Linked DNA regions of Geobacter metallireducens GS-15. The protein of the gene in region 2 interacts with the protein of the main gene of each other region in a pairwise test. Links are inferred from orthologs where the notes say so. Each region holds a gene or a part of one and is shown on either strand. Other genes may lie near its edges. The genes, in order: recO and recR.

Region 1 (3,289 bases), 500 kb from region 2 along the record:
GGACTTGCGGAAAGGGATATTCGCAACAAGCCGCGGCAGGATCTCGGCCAGGAGCTCCGGCACGGGGCGACCGCTCTCCTTGCGGACGGCGGCCACGTACTCACCCTTTTCAGTGGCGACGAGGGTGAGGGACGCCACGTCCACCCCCTGCCCCCGGGCAAACCCTTCGGCAGCCCTGGTGGGTTTTCCTTCGGCGTCGAAGGCTACGTTCCTGGCCGGCCCCATGGCAGTGATCTCCGCATCGGGCTGGACCGTCGGAAGACCCTTCACCGTCAGGGCCAGGCGACGGGGGGTGCCGAGGGTCCGGATGTCGTCGAAGGAGATGCGGGCATTCTCAAGCTCCTTCGCCAGCAGGGCCTCCATATCGGCCATGGCCTTCGGGATGAAGCCCGCCGGGATCTCTTCGGTGCCTATCTCAAGGAACAACTCTTTCATGCTAGCGGCCTCCTTTCAGGAGCGGGAAGCCGAGGCTTTCGCGCAGTTTCAGATACCCTTCGGCACAGAGGCGCGCCACGTTTCGCACCCGGCCGATGTAAGAGGCCCGCTCGGTGACCGAGATGGCGCCCCGGGCGTCCAGGAGGTTGAAGGTATGGGAGCACTTCATGACAAAATCGTAGGCCGGAAGCACGAGTCCCCGTTCCACCAGCCGGACGCACTCCTTCTCGTACATGGTGAAGAGCTGGAGGAGCATCGCCACGTCCGCTTCCTCGAAGTTGTAGGTGGAGAACTCCACCTCGCTCCGGTGGTGGATGTCGCCGTAGCTGACTCCCTTGATCCACTCCAGGTCGTAAACATTGTCCACTCCCTGCAGATACATGGCGATCCGCTCGCAACCGTAGGTAATCTCCGAGGAGACCGGCTTCAGGTCGATGCCGCCGGCCTGCTGGAAGTAGGTGAACTGGGTGATCTCCATGCCGTCGAGCCAGACTTCCCAGCCAAGGCCCCAGGCCCCCAGGGTCGGGGACTCCCAGTCATCCTCAACGAAGCGGATATCGTGCTTCTGGGGATCAATGCCGAAGGCCCGCAGTGAATCCAGGTAGAGGTCCAGGATGTTCAGGGGGGACGGCTTCATGATGACCTGGAACTGGTAGTAGTGCTGGAGCCGGTTGGGGTTCTCGCCGTAGCGGCCGTCGGTGGGACGGCGTGAGGGCTCCACATAGGCAACGTTCCAGGGCTCAGGGCCCAGGACGCGGAGGAAAGTGGCAGGGTTGAAGGTACCGGCACCCTTTTCGGTGTCATAGGGCTGCTGTATCACGCACCCCTGTTTGGCCCAGTACCCCTGGAGGGAGAGAATCAGGTCTTGAAAGGTCAAAACGGCTCCTCCGTCGGCAGAAAAATGAGAGTTCTTTACCCGTTATAAACAGTGTTTGATGAAACTTAAAAACAGTCCAAGTTACGGGCAATTAGAGTCGGAAAGATTACATTGTCCGGCGGGTCGTGTCAAGGATTAATCGGGTTCAATCTGTTTCAGAAAGGCGAGAGAGTTGAGGGGACGGGTGAGGTGGGCGGCAATGGCGCCGTCCAGGAGGGTACCGGCCTCCCGCAGGGACTGAGGGGAGAAGAGCACAGCCCCGAACCGCCCCGTGGCGATGCATCGGCCCAGGAGCGCCGCGGCTTCCGGCCCGACCGATGCGCCGTACCGACCGCAATTGGCACAGAGGATCATCCCCGATGCTCCGGTGCGCCGCTCGGCAGTTGCCGGAAGCTCCACGCCGCAGGAGGCGCAATGGTCCAGAGATATCCGGTAGCCGAGGATATTGAGGAAGTTGGCCTCGAAGAAGCGGCGGTCCGACGGCAGCGGTTCCCCCTGGTCGAGCCGCTCCAGATAGGAGGACAGAAGCCGGAAGAGCCGGGGGCTCGGCGCCCCGTCGGGAAGGTAGCGGTCCACGAGCTCCACGGCGTAGCCGGCGAGGCCGATGGCGCGGAGGTCACGCCGGATGCCGGGATAGAGGGTGACGATATCGGCCCCCCGGAGCGAGGAGAGCCCTTCCCGCACCACCAGCTCCACGCCGATGCGGGCGAAGGGCTCCAGGGCCGGGCCGAAGCGGCGGGCGCTCCGCTTGGCCCCCTTTGCCACCCCCCGCACCTTTCCGTACTGAAGCGTGAAGAGGGTGACGATGCGGTCGCTCTCCCGGTAGTCCATGGCGGCGAGAACGATGGCTTCGGTGCGGGTCGATTCCATGGCGCACAAGGTAGCACCGGATTGCGCCCTCCGTCAACGGCAGCCACAACATTGGACGGAAATAATACTCTCCCCTCTTGACCGGGCCGGTCGGACCATGATACTTGAAAAAGACTTTCATTTTTAAGCATAACCTGCGTCGAGTCGGGCTTTTTTTGCAAATCCATCAGCCGTACCCGTACAGGGGGCAGTGCGTCACCTGCATGAATATGAATTTCAATTTCTTGCATTTCATCTGGTGGAAGTCCTTCGCCGAACGGCGGAGCTTTTCACCATGCACACCATCACAGGAGGAATCGCACCATGAAGAAACGCTTCATCATTCCCACAACCGCATCGTTCCTGCTCGCTGCCGCCACCCTGGCAAGCGCGGCCACGGTGGACGAACTGCAACACCAGCTCGATGATCTGAGCGGCCAGATCAAGGCGCTCCAGGCGGAAAAGGCCCAAAAACCGGCGGCAGCGCCCGCCCCTCAGGGTGAGGGGTACCTGAAAACTGTCTGGGACCGGACACGGATCGGCGGCTACGGCGAGCTCGACTACATCATGAAGAGCGACAACGGCAACGGCAAGGGGGGGAATACCTTCGACCCGCACCGCTTCGTCCTCTACGTCAACTCTGATCTGGCCGACTGGATCACCCTCAACGCGGAGCTTGAGTGGGAGCATAGCGGGGTCAACGATGAAGTAAAAGGCGACGAACTCTCCGGGGAAGTGGTCGTCGAGCAGGCGTTTCTCGACTTCAAACTGTTCCGCCCCCTCAACGTAAAGGCAGGGATCATGCTCGTGCCGGTGGGGGCCATCAACCTCTACCATGAGCCCACCAACTTCAACTCCTCCGAACGGCCCGACCTGGACAAGTACCTGATCCCCTCCACCTGGAGGGAGATGGGAATCGGCATCCACGGCTCCCTGGGGGACCGGGCCGATTACCAGCTCCTCGTCATGAACGGTCTTGACGGCAAGGAATTTTCCGCCAAAAACGGCCTGCGCGATGGCCGCCAGGACATGAACAAAGACAACAACCGGGGAAAGGCGCTTACGGGCCGACTCGAATTGCGCCCCGTCACCAACCTCTACACCAACTTCTCCTTCTACACGGCCAAC
Region 2 (3,219 bases):
CGAACACCGCCTTGGCCTGGGCCGGGGTGAACTCCTTGGATCCGAGGCCGTAGCGGCCGCCGACGATAACCGGGTAGCCGTCGAACTGGCACTTGCCGTCGGCCATGGCCTCGCCGATGGCAGTGCGGACATCCATGTAGAGGGGCTCGCCCAGGGCGCCGGGCTCCTTGGTCCGGTCGAGGACGGCGATCTTCTTTACGGTCTTCGGCAGAGCGGCGATGAAGGCGTCGATGGGGAACGGCCGGTAGAGGTGGACTTTCACCACGCCGATTTTCTCACCCTTGGCGGAGAGGTTCTCAACCGTCTCCTGCGCCGTGTCGGCGCCGGAGCCCATGATCACGATGACGCGGTCGGCGTCGGGGGCGCCCACGTAGTCCACCAGCTTGTACTGGCGGCCCGTGATCTTGGCGAACTTGTTCATCTCCTCTTCGACGATCTCGATGCACTTCGGGTAGTAGGAGTTTACCGTCTCGCGCCCCTGGAAGTAAACGTCGGGGTTCTGGGCGGTGCCGCGCATGAAGGGGTGATCCGGGGAGAGTCCGCGGGCCTTGTGGGCGGCGATCAGCTCGTCGTCCAGCATGGCGCGCATGTCGTCGAAGGTCAGCTCTTCCACCTTCAAGACCTCGTGGGAGGTACGGAATCCGTCGAAGAAGTGGAGGAACGGCACCCGGGCGCGGAGCGTGGCGGCCTGGGAGATCAGGGCGAAGTCCATGACCTCCTGGGCGTTGTTGGAGCAGAGCATGGCCCAGCCGGTGGAGCGGCAGGACATGACGTCGGAGTGGTCGCCGAAGATGGAGAGAGCCTGGGCAGCGATGGCGCGGGCCGAGACGTGGAAGACCGTGGAGGTCAGCTCGCCGGCGATCTTGAACATGTTCGGGATCATCAGGAGCAGGCCCTGGCTGGCGGTGAAGGTGGTGGTCAGCGCCCCTGCCTGGAGCGCGCCGTGGACGGCACCGGAGGCGCCCCCCTCGGACTGCATCTCGACGACCGACGGAATGGTCCCCCAGATGTTCTTCTCACCCATGGCGCTCTTCATGTCCGAGATCTCTCCCATGACCGAAGACGGGGTGATGGGGTAGATGGCAATCACCTCGTTTGTGGCGTGGGCCACGTGGGCGGCCGCTGTGTTGCCGTCGATGGTAACCATGTTGCGACTCATGCTCTCCTCCTCTGTGATAAATACGAAACAGCGTTAAACTGTCGTCGTTCCTGAGTTGAGGCTCATGCAAAACTATTGCGTGGCCGGTTTGCGTTGTTGCCGTTCACTCGAAAGCTCAACGTACCGAGGGGTACGCCTCACTTCCTCGTTCTCTTGCGCCAGCATCCCGGCCTCCCAATCACGTTTTGCACGTGCCTCATTTGTCCTACAATTCGCTCCGTCCCTCAAGGGCCCGCTGCACCGTGGCCGCGTCCACATACTCCAGATCGCTCCCCAGGGGGATGCCGTGGGCAAGCCGCGTGACCCTGATGCCAAGGGGCTTGATCTGCCGCGCAAGATAGAGGGCCGTCGTTTCCCCCTCAACGGAGAAGTTGGTGGCAATGACCACCTCCCGCACCGTACCCTCTTCGAGCCGCCGCATCAGTTCGGCGATCCGGAGCCGGTCGGGAGTGACCCCGTTCAACGGCGACAGGGCCCCCTGAAGGACGTGGTAACGTCCCCGGAAGGCCCGGGTCCTCTCCACCGCCAGGAGGTCCTGGGGTTCCTCGACAACACAAAGGGACGTCTCGTCGCGGTCGCTGCTGCAGAGCCGGCAGGGATCTTCCTCGGTGATGCCGAAGCAGACGGAACAAAATTTCACCCGGCTCAGCACCTCGCCGAGGCTCTCAGCAAGGGCTGCGGTATTCTCCGGGTATTTAAGCAGGTGAAACGCGAGCCGCAACGCGGTTTTCTCACCAACACCCGGCAATTTCTGCAGCTCCGCAAGGAGCCGCGCAAACGAGTTTGAGGACTGTAGCATAGTTCCCGCCAAAGATAAAACAATTTTTTATTAAAACGAAAATAAAACTTTTTACTTACGGTAAAGTTTCACCGCTTTTTGCGATTTGCACTAAAGATTTTTTAGTTATAGTAAAAATTACTACTTTAATGCTGCACCAGGGAACCCGCCACCACCCCCAAAATCAAGCAGAGTTTTCATTTTCGCGTCAGATACAAAGAAGGGGCGACAGCCTTCCAGCTACCGCCCCAAAACCGGCTGCAACCGGGACAATGCCCGGACAGACCCATGCCAGACTCAGAAAAGGCCGGGAATATTGAGGCCGCCCGTAATCTTGCCCATCTCCTCGGAAAACTTGGACTGAACCTTTTTGAGGGCCTCATTCACAGCGGCAACGATGAGATCCTGGAGCATTTCCACATCGTTGGGGTCAACCGCTTCCGGCTTGATTGTCAGGGAAACGAGCTGGTTCTTGCCGGTCACCACGGCAGTCACCGCACCGCCCCCTGCCGTCGCCTCGGCGGTCTGCTGCGCCGCCTCTTCCTGCAGTTTCGCCATCTTCTGCTGCATCATCTGGGCCTGCTTCATGATACCTGCCAAACCTTTGGACATCTGTTCCTCCGTGGTTTCGTGAGATGAGATTTACTCTTGATTAAAGAGTTTTGTTGAAATTAAAACATTGTTAGCGGGACTCTTTCCGCTCCAGGGGCTCAACCTCCGCAAGGGTGCCGCCGAAGACATCGAGCGCGTCGGCAACCGCGGGATGAGAGGTGGCGGCCTGCTTCAGGACGGTCTGTTGCTGTTCCTTCTCAACCCTTTTTTTTTCCAGAAGATTGGGAGGAGCTTCCGCCGCGTCAGGAGCAAGGGGACGCATGACGAGAACGGGTTCGGCCAAGAAGAACTGGCGAGCCAGCTCCTTCAAGGCAGCCTGGGAGTCGCTGTCCCTGAGGCTGGCCAGGGCGAAGGCGCCTTCCGGGAAACCGATTTCCAGCCGGTCTGCCGAGACAACAAGCGGACTCCCCTGTTCGAGCATCGAACCGAGTCGCGGCTTGGCACCCTTGACAAGAGCGACGAAATCAGCCCAGGAATCGCCGGTCCGGCGAGGCTCCGAAACGGGCTTCGCCTCCTCGCGGCGCGGCGCGGGAGCAGAGGGTGCAGCCTGCCGCTCGGCCGGCCGTGGTGGTGGAGTGGCGGCGGTGCGTTCAGGTGCCCTGGCCGGAGTGGGAGAACCGGCAGGCGCCGGGGGCGTTGCACGCCACTGGGCACGAGCGTCGGCAACGCC

Evidence for each region.
Region 1: the proteins of recR (region 2) and recO interact in binary tests that used the Escherichia coli proteins (3 or more experiments, as listed by UniProt). The link is inferred for Geobacter metallireducens GS-15 from one-to-one orthologs.

Annotation. Positions count from the first base shown.
Region 1 is NC_007517.1:3,332,011-3,335,299, forward strand. Bases 316-3,289 are described here. They hold recO (DNA repair protein RecO), read right to left. Parts: upstream 2,183-3,289; coding sequence 1,448-2,182; downstream 316-1,447. Other genes in these bases: glyS (glycine--tRNA ligase subunit beta), read right to left, coding at 316-435; glyQ (glycine--tRNA ligase subunit alpha), read right to left, coding at 437-1,312; GMET_RS14780 (porin), read left to right, coding at 2,486-3,289. Also shown: more of glyS, read right to left, coding at 1-315. UniProt on the Escherichia coli protein: Involved in DNA repair and RecF pathway recombination.
Region 2 is NC_007517.1:3,836,390-3,839,608, forward strand. The notes cover bases 162-3,065. They hold recR (recombination mediator RecR), read right to left. Parts: upstream 1,959-3,065; coding sequence 1,365-1,958; downstream 162-1,364. Other genes in these bases: nifJ (pyruvate:ferredoxin (flavodoxin) oxidoreductase), read right to left, coding at 162-1,159; GMET_RS17150 (YbaB/EbfC family nucleoid-associated protein), read right to left, coding at 2,235-2,549; dnaX (DNA polymerase III subunit gamma/tau), read right to left, coding at 2,620-3,065. In the rest of the region: more of nifJ, read right to left, coding at 1-161; more of dnaX, read right to left, coding at 3,066-3,219. UniProt on the Escherichia coli protein: May play a role in DNA repair. It seems to be involved in an RecBC-independent recombinational process of DNA repair. It may act with RecF and RecO.